Regions from separate parts of the Faecalibacterium sp. 3 genome, predicted to be linked through region 1. Evidence: riboswitches for the same ligand, from Rfam matches in the RefSeq annotation. Region 1 holds a riboswitch; the other holds the start of a gene.
What was found. Region 1 has a riboswitch for thiamine pyrophosphate ahead of ACNSPV_RS08605 (energy-coupled thiamine transporter ThiT). Riboswitches for the same ligand answer to the same signal wherever they lie in the genome.
Positions count from the first base shown of each region.

Region 1 (5,689 bases):
CCATGTGGACTTCAACTTTGATCTTGCACAGTATTTGGAGAATAGCGATGAACTTGCTTGCTGACAAACACAAAAACACCGTTGACTTCGATTTGAAATCAACGGTGTCTGTAACTCTCATTTGAGCCAATGGTGGAGAATACCGGGATCGAACCGGTGACCTCTTGCATGCCATGCAAGCGCTCTCCCAGCTGAGCTAATCCCCCATAATTTTCCAGAAGTGGAAGCCTCTGGAAAAGAGATGCTCAAACAAGAAATGCTTTATGAAGTTCAGTTGTGGGGGTGCGTGAGCACACTGCTTGGGCTCCCAGCTGAGCTAATCCCCCAGATGTTCGTGCCGTGCCTGACGACAGGAGTAATTATACCAGCGCTTTGCCGGATTGTCAACAGCTTTTCTGGATTTTTCGCAAAAAAATTCCCGCCGGGGGAATGCCCTTCCCGGCGGGAAAAATGACTGCGAAAAAACTTACGCTCTTGCGTTCTGCCGGTCGAAGATCTGGGGTGCGACACGGATCAGGATCACCACAAGGACGGTGGTCAGGATGGCTTCGGGCAGCATGTAAGTGGCGTTGTACAAGGCGCTGTACAGCCAGCACAGACCGTCCACGCTCATGCTGGAGATCCCGGGGAAGCCGATCTCAGTCATCCAGCTGAAAGCGTAGTCGTAGTCCTTCCAGACGATGTAACCGGACAGAAAGCTGCACAGGAAGCGCAGCAGGCACACCACAAAGGCACTGACACCGACACCCACGGTACGGCTGCGGAAAGGCTTTGCGATCAGGCAGGCGAAGCCCAGTACCGTGAAAGCCAGAAGGTAGTCCAGCAGCACGCAGCCCACCTGCGCCGTGAGGGTCTGGCAGTATGCCAGATTGCCAAGGCCCTGCACAAGCTGGATCAGGCTGTTGACGAAAGCGGTCATGACGCCCCACTTTGCGCCGTGGCGGTAGCTCATTACCAGAATGGGCACCATGCTGAACAGGGTGATGGAACCGCCGTGGGGCATGAGCGGGATCTGGATCATGCTCAAAACGGTGGACAGCGCGATTATCAGTGCACCCTCCACCAGAATGCGGGTCTTGGAATAGGTTTTGGTCATAAGGATTCCTCTTCTCAGAACGATAGTACACAAAAACAAAATACGCCCGCTTTTCAGCAGGCGCACGGGGTTTGTGAAAGAACGGACAGTTCTGCAAACTCCCACGCCGGCATTGTCCGGTCTGGTAAAAGGGTACTCCGCACAATGCGGATCTCAGCCTTTCGGCACCCCTGTTTTTATGTCCGTATAAAAGTATAGCGCATCTGGTGCAGAAGTCAAGCCCCGGCGGCACATATCTGCCCCGTCAGGCGCATAGGCTGTACCATAATACAGCAGGAGGGATCCGGGCATGAAGGGAGACCCTGAGCAGAGAGCAATACAGCTGGGCGAGTACATTGCGGCCCATCGCACCACCGTGCGGGCGGCGGCTGCGGTGTTCGGGTGCAGCAAATCCACGGTGCACAAGGACGTGGCCGTGCGGCTGCGGACGCTGCAGCCGGAGCTGTTCCGGCAGGTGCGGGCTGTGCTGGCCCGCAACAAAGCCGAGCGGCATCTGCGCGGCGGCGCAGCTACCCGGCGCAAATACAGCCGCAAATGAGAGACGGCGCGCTTTCCGTTTTTATTCCGGAAGCGTGCCGCCTGTTTTACTGCTGGTTCTGGGGGTGGAACTGGCTCAGTGCGCCCTTTTCCAACCGACTGACCTGTGCCTGACTGATGCCGATCTCCTGCGCCACCTCCATCTGGGTCTTGCCCTGCAGGTAGCGCAGCTCCATGATCTTTTTCTCCCGCGGGGTCAGCCCGGCCACCGTCTGGCGAAACTGCAGCCCGCTGATCCAGCTGTCCTCGCCATCCGGGTCCCGCACCTGATCGATCACGTACATGGCATCGCCGCCGTCGGTGTACACCGGCTCATCCAGACTGATGGGCTCCACCACCGATTCCAGCGCCGCCGTTACTTCCCGGCGGGTGAGCCCGGCACTCTGCGCGATCTCGTCCATGGTCGGCTCGCGGCCAAGCTGCTTTTCCAGCGTCTCGCGGCTCTGCATGGCCCGGTAAGCGGTATCCCGCAGGCTGCGGCTCACCCGCAGGGCGTTGTTATCCCGCAGAAAGCGCCGGATCTCGCCAATGATCATGGGCACGCCGTAGGTGGAGAAGCGCACCGGCTGGGCGGGGTCGAAATGATCGATGGCTTTGATGAGCCCGATGCACCCCACCTGAAACAGGTCGTCCAGATTTTCGCCGCGCTGGGCGAACCGCTGCACCACGCTGAGCACCAGCCGCAGATTGCCCTCCACCATCCGCTCCCGCGCGGCGGCATCGCCGGTGCGCACCCGGGCCAGAAGCTCCCGCTTTTCGGCCTCGGTCAGCACAGGCAGCTGGGCCGTGTTCATGCCGCACAGCTCCACTTTGTTGTACATCCAAACGCCCCCGGTCTGTTTTTGTTCTCACCGGGAGTATGGGATGTGCAGCGGCATCGTATGCGTGGAAAAAACTGTGCGCTTTCCCGTTTGGCAGGAAAGCGCGGCAAAATATTGTTTTTTGTGCGGATCTATGATATGCTGTATTTGCGGCGGCAACGCCGCCATCAGGCGCTGTGCCCACAAAAGCAGAACGGGTTGCGGCACCCAGCATCCGCTTCGTGTCTTGAGCGGCACTCGCGTCTTGCTGGCCGCGGCCCCAACCTCGCCTCCCTGTTTCCGCCATAGGCGGCGGTCGGCTCCGTTGCAGCTGCTCCTTACCGGTACTTGGGTGCCGGCTAAAGACGATTTTTTCTTGAAAATCTCGTTCTCCCCGGATGCCCAAGGGCGGAAAGGGGGGATGCACCATGACGTTTGAACAGGTCGTGCTTCTGCTCACGCTTCTCGGCGGAGCGATCTACGTTACGTTTGAAATTACATGGACTGTTTCTCACAGTGATGACAAAAAGAAAAAATGACCGCCTCGAGTCCCAATCCGAGCGGTCATCTTTTCTTGACTAATCCGGTAAGGAACTAGCCGTTTGCAGGGCCAGCGCCTTTTGTAGTTTTATTATATGCGAATCAGCGCGGATTGTCAAGCCCGGCGGGCGGCAGTTCGCGTTTTTCCACTTCATTCGCTTTCCAGCTGGGCCTTTAATGTATGGATGATCCGCTTTTCCAGCCGGGAGATATAGCTCTGGCTGATGCCAAGGGCGTCGGCGGCTTCCTTCTGGGTGCGCTCCACGCCGTCGGCAAGGCCAAAGCGCAGCTCCATGATCTGCCGCTCCCGTGGGGACAGGCTGTCCACGGCACGGCGCAGAATGGCACGCTCGGCGTCCTGTTCCAGCCGCTGGCTGATCTGATCCTCGTCGCTGCCAAGAATGTCCGAGAGCAGCAGCTCGTTGCCGTCGCCGTCCACGTTGAGCGGCTCGTCGATGCTGGCCTCCTGTCGGCGGTTGGAGCTTTTGCGTAAGTACATCAGGATCTCGTTGCCGATGCAGCGGCTGGCGTAGGTGGCCAGCTTGATGCTGCGCTCCGGGGTGAAGGTGTTCACGGCCTTGATGAGCCCGATGGTGCCAATGCTGATCATATCCTCGGCGGGGACCCCGCTGTTTTCGTACTTTTTGGCAAGGTATACCACCAGCCGCAGGTTGTGGGTGATCAGGTCGTCCCGGGCGCAGGCGTCTCCCTCTGCCATGCGGGCCAGCAGGGCTTTTTCCTGCTCCGGGGTCAGGGGCGGCGGCAGACTGGGCGCGCCCGCCAGATAATGGGCACCGCCGCAATATCGCAGCCGTGCAAGAAGCCGCTGCCAGAACAGCCGGAATGCAGAAATACCATGGAACATGAGATCTCCTCCTGTACATCTATAATATAAGCGTCAGCGGATGCCCAGCTGCCCGGCCAGCTCACTGCCAAGCAGCGCGGTCCAGTGCTCCGGGGGCGTTTCCGGGCGGCAGAATGCAGCCAGAAAACCCTGTACCCGGCGGCTGCCCACGCGCAGGGCTTTGGCTGGGACCGCAGGCAGCACACAGTGCCCGGCAATGGTGGTGCAGGGCACCAGCCGCACCCCCAGCTCCGGCGGCGGTGCCGTGCCGCAGGCAAAGTAGCTGTCCAGAAAGGCCCGTAGCGCCTGCGGCAGGCCGTCGCGCACAGAGGGGTAATGCAGCAGCACCACGGCCCGCCCGCTCAGCGGGTCCTGCACCGAAAAGCCGGTGTCGCACAGCGCCTGCACCGGCAGGGCGGCACTGTCCAGCTCCAGAACGGCGGCGACGCTGCGGGGCCCTGCCCGGCCAAAGCAGAACAGCACCGCCCGCAACAGGGCAGATACGGCCCCGCAGCACAGCAGCAGCCGCCCCGGAGAAAGGGCAAAGTACACGCAGAGGTTCGCGCTCTGCACGCCGGGCAGCACCACCGCTCCGCACAGCAGCAGGTTCAGCAGCAGATACCACGCGCACAGCCGGGCAAAGCCGCGCGGGCCGGGCACACCATAGGCAGCGGACACAACGGCACCGCAGGTAAAGACTTTGCAGAGCACCGCCGCCGCACCGGGCAGCTCCGGCAGCAGGATGCCAAGCGAGAAGGCCGCTGCTGCTGCACTGCCTGCCAGCAGGCGCAGGCCGCTGCACTGCCGTGCACACAGCAGCCCGGTGCACAAAAGCAGCATTGCTGCGGCCAGAAAGTTCGTCAGCAGCAGCTCATCCAGATAGATCACAGTTTTCATAGAAAAAGTCCTCACACATTCCAGTATCTTCCAATTACAGAAAAAACCATGTCGATGCGCTGAAAAGCCGGGCTTTTGTAAAGATTTTGAGACCGGATTTTCACAAGTTATCACACTTTTCACATTTTTTTCAAAAAAGTACTTGAATCTTTCTGGAAAGTGTGGTATATTATTGCCATCCTAGATACGGGATGCGAACCACACAAAGTGGTTTGTGAAATATTTTTTCTAATTTTGAAGGGAGTAATATCATTATGATGATGCCTGCAAACTTCTCTGCTGTTGCAGAAAACGAACTGACCTACGTTGTTGGTGGTGCTTCTCTGGTTGACTACCTGGCACCCGCTATGACCACTGAGAACTGGCAGAATGTTTCTGCTAACGTGATCAAGATCGTTGGCAACACCTTCCTGAAGAACTATGTTTCTTCTGCTTTCGACAGCGTGTTCGATGGCAACTACGTCCCCGGTGACTTCATCGGCGGCGTGTGGAACACCGTGCACCGTGCATACGACAAGGGTGCTCACACCTACGCAAACGGCGCTTGGGGCGCTGGCCTGGGCCTGCTGAACGCTGCCCTGAGCATTGCTGGCGGTCTGTCTGCTATCTACACTCTGGGCTCCAGCTCCATCGGTCTGGAAGTCAAGTCCGCTGGCGACAAGACCCTGAACACCGGCTACGGCTTCGGCTACAAGGGCTAATCTCTCCTGATATAAGGATAGACTAGCACCCGGAGGGAAACCAAAGGGCTAACGTACCCCCGCACAGAATGGGCAACTGTTCTGTGCGGGGGTTTTGTTTTTGCAGTATTGGTGTGCGGGCAGAGGAGAGACCTTTATAATACCGTAAAATTTGCAAATGGCGTTGGCTTGTAAAAAAGATGGGATTATGGTACTATGTTCTTGGAAGAAGAAAGCGGGTGGACCAATGCCTGAAAATAAAACGCAGCAAGAGTTGGCAACTATGTGCAGAGCT
Region 1 is NZ_JBLWFN010000001.1:1,813,666-1,819,354, forward strand. Features, by position in the region: gene ACNSPV_RS08595 (recombinase family protein) at 1-64, shown strand, start outside; tRNA gene ACNSPV_RS08600 (tRNA-Ala) at 131-206, opposite strand; gene ACNSPV_RS08605 (energy-coupled thiamine transporter ThiT) at 467-1,096, opposite strand; TPP riboswitch at 1,179-1,278, opposite strand; gene ACNSPV_RS08610 (sporulation transcriptional regulator SpoIIID) at 1,386-1,634, shown strand; gene sigG (RNA polymerase sporulation sigma factor SigG) at 1,681-2,454, opposite strand; gene sigK (RNA polymerase sporulation sigma factor SigK) at 3,125-3,838, opposite strand; gene ACNSPV_RS08625 (sigma-E processing peptidase SpoIIGA) at 3,872-4,714, opposite strand; gene ACNSPV_RS08630 (hypothetical protein) at 4,969-5,415, shown strand; gene ACNSPV_RS08635 (hypothetical protein) at 5,642-5,689, shown strand, end outside.

Region 2 (5,689 bases), 1.1 Mb from region 1:
ACAAGACCGAGTACCGGGAGCGCCGCGACCACTACGCGGTGTTCTGGTCCAACACCCCCGTCACCAGCTTTGACACCGCCCGGGATGCTTTTTGCGGCGTGTACGGCGGCCCGGCAGACCCGCAGGCCGTCCGTGCCGGACACTGCAGCGGCAGCATCGCCCACGGCTGGGCACCGGTGGGTGCGCTGCACATCCATGTCACCCTTGCCCCCGGGGAGGAAAAGAAGATCCTCTTCGGTCTGGGCTACATCGAGAACCCGCAGGAGGAAAAGTTCACCGCCCCCGGCGTCATCAATAAGACCCGCGCCCACGCCATGATGGCCCGCTACGCCGACGATGCACAGGTGGATGCTGCCCGCGCCGCGCTGGCCGACCACTGGGAGAGCCTGCTGTCCGGCTACCGGCTGCAGTCCGGCGAGGAAAAGCTGGACCGCATGGTGAACCTCTGGCATCAGTACCAGTGCATGGTCACCTTCAACATGAGCCGCTCGGCCAGCTACTACGAGAGCGGCACCGGCCGCGGCATGGGCTTCCGGGACAGCTGTCAGGACCTGCTTGGCTTTGTGCACATCGTCCCCGCCCGGGCGCGGGAGCGCATTCTGGACATTGCCGCCACCCAGTTCGAGGACGGCAGCGCCTACCATCAGTATCAGCCCCTGACCAAAAAGGGCAACCGGGATGTGGGCACCGGCTTCAACGATGACCCGCTGTGGCTCATTGCTGCCACCGCCGCCTATCTGCGGGAGACAGGCGACTGGCCCATTCTGGAAGAACAGGTGGCCTTTGAGAACGACGAGCGCAAGGCACAGCCGCTTATGGAGCACCTGCGCCGCAGCTTTCGCTTTACCTGCACCCATCTTGGCCCCCACGGCCTGCCGCTCATTGGCCGTGCGGACTGGAACGACTGCCTGAACCTGAACTGCTTCTCGGAGCACCCGGGCGAGAGCTTCCAGATCACCGGTCCCAGCGAGGGCCCGGTGGCCGAGAGCGTGTTCATTGCGGGCATGTTCGTCAAGTACGGGCGCGAGTATGCAGAGCTGTGCGACCGCCTGCAGCTTGCCGATGAGGCCGCAGCTGCCCGCCGGAGCATCGACGCCGTGGAGCAGGCGGCCCTGACCGCAGGCTGGGACGGCGCATGGTTCCGGCGCGCCTACGATGCTTTCGGCAACCCTGTGGGCAGCAGGGAATGCACCGAGGGACAGATCTTCATTGAGCCGCAGGGCATGTGCGTCATGGCAGGCATCGGCAGGGAGACCGGGCAGGCCGCGCAGGCGCTCCGGAGCGTGGAGGAGCGGCTGGACACCCCATACGGCGTGGTGCTGCACCAGCCCGCCTACACCAGCTACCAGCTGAATCTGGGCGAAATTTCCAGCTATCCGCCGGGATACAAGGAGAACGCAGGCATCTTCTGCCACAACAATCCGTGGATCAGCTGCGCCGAAACCATGCTGGGCCATGGAGACCGGGCCTTTGAGGTGTATCGCAAGACCTGCCCGGCCTACATCGAGGATATTTCCGAGATCCACCGCACCGAACCCTACGTCTACAGCCAGATGGTGGCGGGCAGGGATGCACCCACCTTCGGCGAGGCGAAAAACAGCTGGCTGACCGGCACGGCCGCATGGACTTTCGTCAATGTGAGCCAGTACATTCTGGGCATCCAGCCCACGCTGGACGGCCTGCGGGTAGACCCCTGCATCCCCCACACCCTGACCGGCTACACCGTCACCCGCCGCTACCGGGGCGCAGTGTATCACATTGCAGTGGACAACACCGCCGCCGTGCAGCACGGTGTGCAGAGCATCACGGTGGACGGCAAAGCCCTTGCGGGCAATGTGCTGCCGCTGGCTGCTGCCGGGACTACAGTGCAGGTGCGGGTGACCATGGGCTAAACCGACTTTCTCTGCTTTTTCATAATAATCTCCTCATAGCCAGATCCGCTGCGCAGACCCCTGCACGGCGGGTTTGGTCTGTAAAGGCGTGAACTATCCGGCGGCATAACGATCAAAAATGCGCTCTGCGTTCACGATCATTCCCCTCCCTCTTGCAATTTTGGTGCAAAGGGTGTAGAATACAGTCACAATCAAATACAGGGGAGCTCGTGACAGCGGGCTGAGAGGAAGTATCCGAACTTCGACCCTTTTACCTGATGCGGATAATGCCGCCGTAGGAAGTCATCCATATGATTTTTTGCAGGAGGCCCCGCAGAAGGGGGTCTCCTGTTTTTTGTTGTAGCTTATTTTACTGTTTTGAGGAGGATGCCTTGTACCTTTCTGCGGGGGAGTGCCGCAGCGGACTGAGGGGGAGCGCCCTGAGTGCCGTGAATCGTCAGCGATGGGAAGCCGTGTTCCGGCGTGAGAGGAGACCAGAAAGTCTCGACCGCTTGTAGATCTTGCCTGTGCCATCCGGTACGGGCTGTTTGCGGGGGCGCTGTACGGTTTTGCTGCTCCCGCAGGAGAAAGGAGCCTTGCCTTATGAAAAATATCTCTGTGAAAAAGCTGGCGCTGGCCGGTATGCTGTGTGCTTTGTGCGTGGTGGGCAGCGTGTTCAGCTTCCCCATGTTTGGCAGCAAATGCGCACCCATCCAGCACATGGTCAACGTGACCTGCGCCGTGCTGCTTGGCCCGTGGTGGGGCCTGGGCGTGGCCTTTGTGGCCTCCCTGCTGCGCAACCTGCTGGGTCTGGGCAGCCTGATGGCCTTCCCCGGCAGCATGTTCGGTGCTTTGCTGTGCGGCCTTGTGTACGCTAAGACGAAGAACATCTTTGCCACCATGGTGGGCGAGGTGTTCGGTACCAGCATTCTGGGCGGTCTGTGCGCCTACCCGGTGGCCATCTTCCTCATGGGCAAGAGCGCCGGTGATATCGCGTTTTATGCCTACATCGTGCCTTTCCTCATCTCCACTGCCGTGGGTTCCATCATTGCGGGCGTGCTGGTGTACAGCCTGCAGCGCTCCGGCGCACTGCGCTCCATGCAGAACAGTCTTTCCTGACGGAGGGGCACCCGAATGTTCAAAACAGAATTCGAGAACCTGCGCCGCACCTGCCCGCTCATCCATAACATTACCAACTACGTCACCGTGAACGACTGCGCCAACATGGTGCTGGCCTGCGGTGCTTCGCCCATCATGGCTGACGATGCTGCCGAGGTGGAGGACATCACCACCATCTGCGGCGGACTGAACATCAACATCGGCACCCTGAACAGCCGCACCATCACCAGCATGCTGCTGGCGGGCAAAAAGGCTAACGCGCTGGGCCATCCTGTGGTGCTGGACCCGGTGGGTGCGGGTGCATCCCGCCTGCGCACCGATACGGCCTACCGCCTGCTCCGGGATGTGAAGTTCGCGGTGATCCGCGGTAATATCTCGGAGATCAAAACGCTGGCCTCCGGCGCGGGCACAACCAAGGGCGTGGATGCCGATGTGGCTGATAAAGTCACTGAGGAAAATCTGGATTCTGCCGTGGCCTTTGCCAAAAAGTTTGCGGCTCAGACCGGTGCCGTCATTGCCATCACCGGTGCCATCGACATCGTGGCCGATGCGCAAAAAGCCTATGTCATCCGCAACGGCAATCCCATGATGAGCAGCATCACCGGCACCGGATGCCAGCTCTCGGCCCTCACGGCGGCTTTCGTTACCGCCAACCCCGGCCATCCGCTGGAAGCTGCTGCAGCTGCAGTGTGCGCCATGGGCCTTGCAGGCGAGATCGCCCACAAGCGGCTCACCCCGCAGGACGGCAACGCCACCTACCGCAGCTACATCATCGATGCCATTTACAATATGACCCCGGAACAGCTGGAAGAAGGAGCAAACTATGAAGTGCGATAAGCAGAACATGCTTCTGTATGCCGTCACCGACCGCGCATGGGTGGGAAAACAGTCCCTCTATGAGCAGGTGGAAAGCGCCCTGAAGGGCGGTGTCACCTGTGTGCAGCTGCGTGAAAAAGAGCTGGACGACGAAGCTTTTCTGAAAGAGGCTGTGGAGATCCATGCTCTGTGCCAGCGCTACGGCGTGCCGTTCTTTGTGAACGACAACGTGGACATTGCCATCCGCTGCCACGCCGAGGGCGTGCATGTGGGGCAGGAGGATATGGCCGCAGCGCAGGTGCGCGCCCGTGTGGGCGAGGGAATGATGATCGGCGTTTCCGTCCACAGCGTGGAGGAAGCGCAGGAAGCTGTGAAGCACGGCGCAGACTGCCTTGGTGTGGGTGCGGCCTTTGCCACTCATACCAAGACCGATGTGGACGTTCTGCCCCACGAGACCCTGAAGGCCATCTGTGACGCCGTGGACATCCCGGTGGTGGCCATCGGCGGCATCCACAAGGAGAACATCCTGCAGCTCAAGGGCACCGGCGTGGACGGTGTGGCCCTTGTGAGCGCCATCTTTGCAGCAGATGACATCGAGACCGAGTGCCGGGAGCTGAAGGCGCTTTCCGAGCAGATCATCTGACCGATCCCGCGGCAAACCGGGGGCACCACCTTGGGCCGCGTTATAAAATTCATGGAGAAAACCAATATGAAAAGCGTATTTTGCGCAGGTGCCGGCATCCAGAACGTTCTGCTTTTTCTGAATGACGGCTACTTGCCTGCCGCCCTTGCCTGCGGGTCGGGAGTTTCTCCGAGGACCGTCCGCTGGGGTGGGACCCTGCTGCCGCAGGCAGTAGGGCGGGCGATGGAATGGCCCGATTCGTGTCCGAGGAGAAAGCTCCCGGCACGCAGACTTCCCCGCATCAATGTATGACCAGCACCCTGCTGTTCAGAGATAAACTGTCATTTGGAGGAACAGAGCGTATGCAGACTTATACCACCCAGATGGATGCCGCCCGCAAGGGCATCATCACGCCGCAGATGGAGATCGTGGCAAAAAAGGAATACCGCACCATCGAGGAGATCCGCCAGTGGGTCGCTGAGGGCAAGGTTGCCATCCCCGCCAACAAGCACCACGAGTGCCTGAACCCCGAGGGCGTCGGCTCCATGCTGCGCACCAAGATCAACGTGAACCTCGGCGTTTCCCGCGACTGCAAGGACTACAATGTGGAAATGCAGAAGGTGATGAGCGCCGTCAACATGGGCGCCGAAGCCATCATGGACCTGTCCAGCCACGGCAACACCCAGCCCTTCCGCCAGAAGCTGACCCACGAGTGCCCGGTGATGATCGGCACCGTGCCGGTGTACGATTCGGTCATCCACTACCAGCGCGATCTGGCAGAGCTGACTGCACAGGACTTCATCGATGTGGTGCGTCTGCACGCAGAGGACGGCGTGGACTTTGTCACCCTGCACTGCGGCATCACCCGCAAGACCATCGAGCAGATCCGCAAGCACAAGCGCAAGATGAACATTGTCAGCCGCGGCGGCTCTCTGGTGTTTGCATGGATGAGCATGACCGGCAACGAGAACCCCTTCTACGAGCACTTTGACGAGATCTGCGAGATCTGCGCCGAGCACGATGTGACCATCTCGCTGGGCGATGCCTGCCGTCCCGGCTGTCTGGCTGATGCCACCGATGTGTGCCAGATCGAGGAGCTGGTGCGTCTGGGCGAGCTGACCAAGCGCGCATGGGCACACAACGTGCAGGTGATGGTGGAAGGCCCCGGCCATGTGCCCCTGAATCAGGTGGCTGCCAACATGGAGGTGCAGAAGAGCATCTGCATGGGCGCACCCTTCTATGTGCTGGGACCCCTGGTCAC
Region 2 is NZ_JBLWFN010000001.1:672,954-678,642, reverse strand. Features, by position in the region: gene ACNSPV_RS03145 (GH36-type glycosyl hydrolase domain-containing protein) at 1-1,892, shown strand, start outside; TPP riboswitch at 2,082-2,190, shown strand; gene thiW (energy coupling factor transporter S component ThiW) at 2,475-2,990, shown strand; gene thiM (hydroxyethylthiazole kinase) at 3,006-3,827, shown strand; gene thiE (thiamine phosphate synthase) at 3,814-4,449, shown strand; gene thiC (phosphomethylpyrimidine synthase ThiC) at 4,791-5,689, shown strand, end outside.
Region 2: linked by a shared signal. The riboswitch ahead of thiW (energy coupling factor transporter S component ThiW) and the one ahead of ACNSPV_RS08605 (energy-coupled thiamine transporter ThiT) in region 1 are both predicted to bind thiamine pyrophosphate.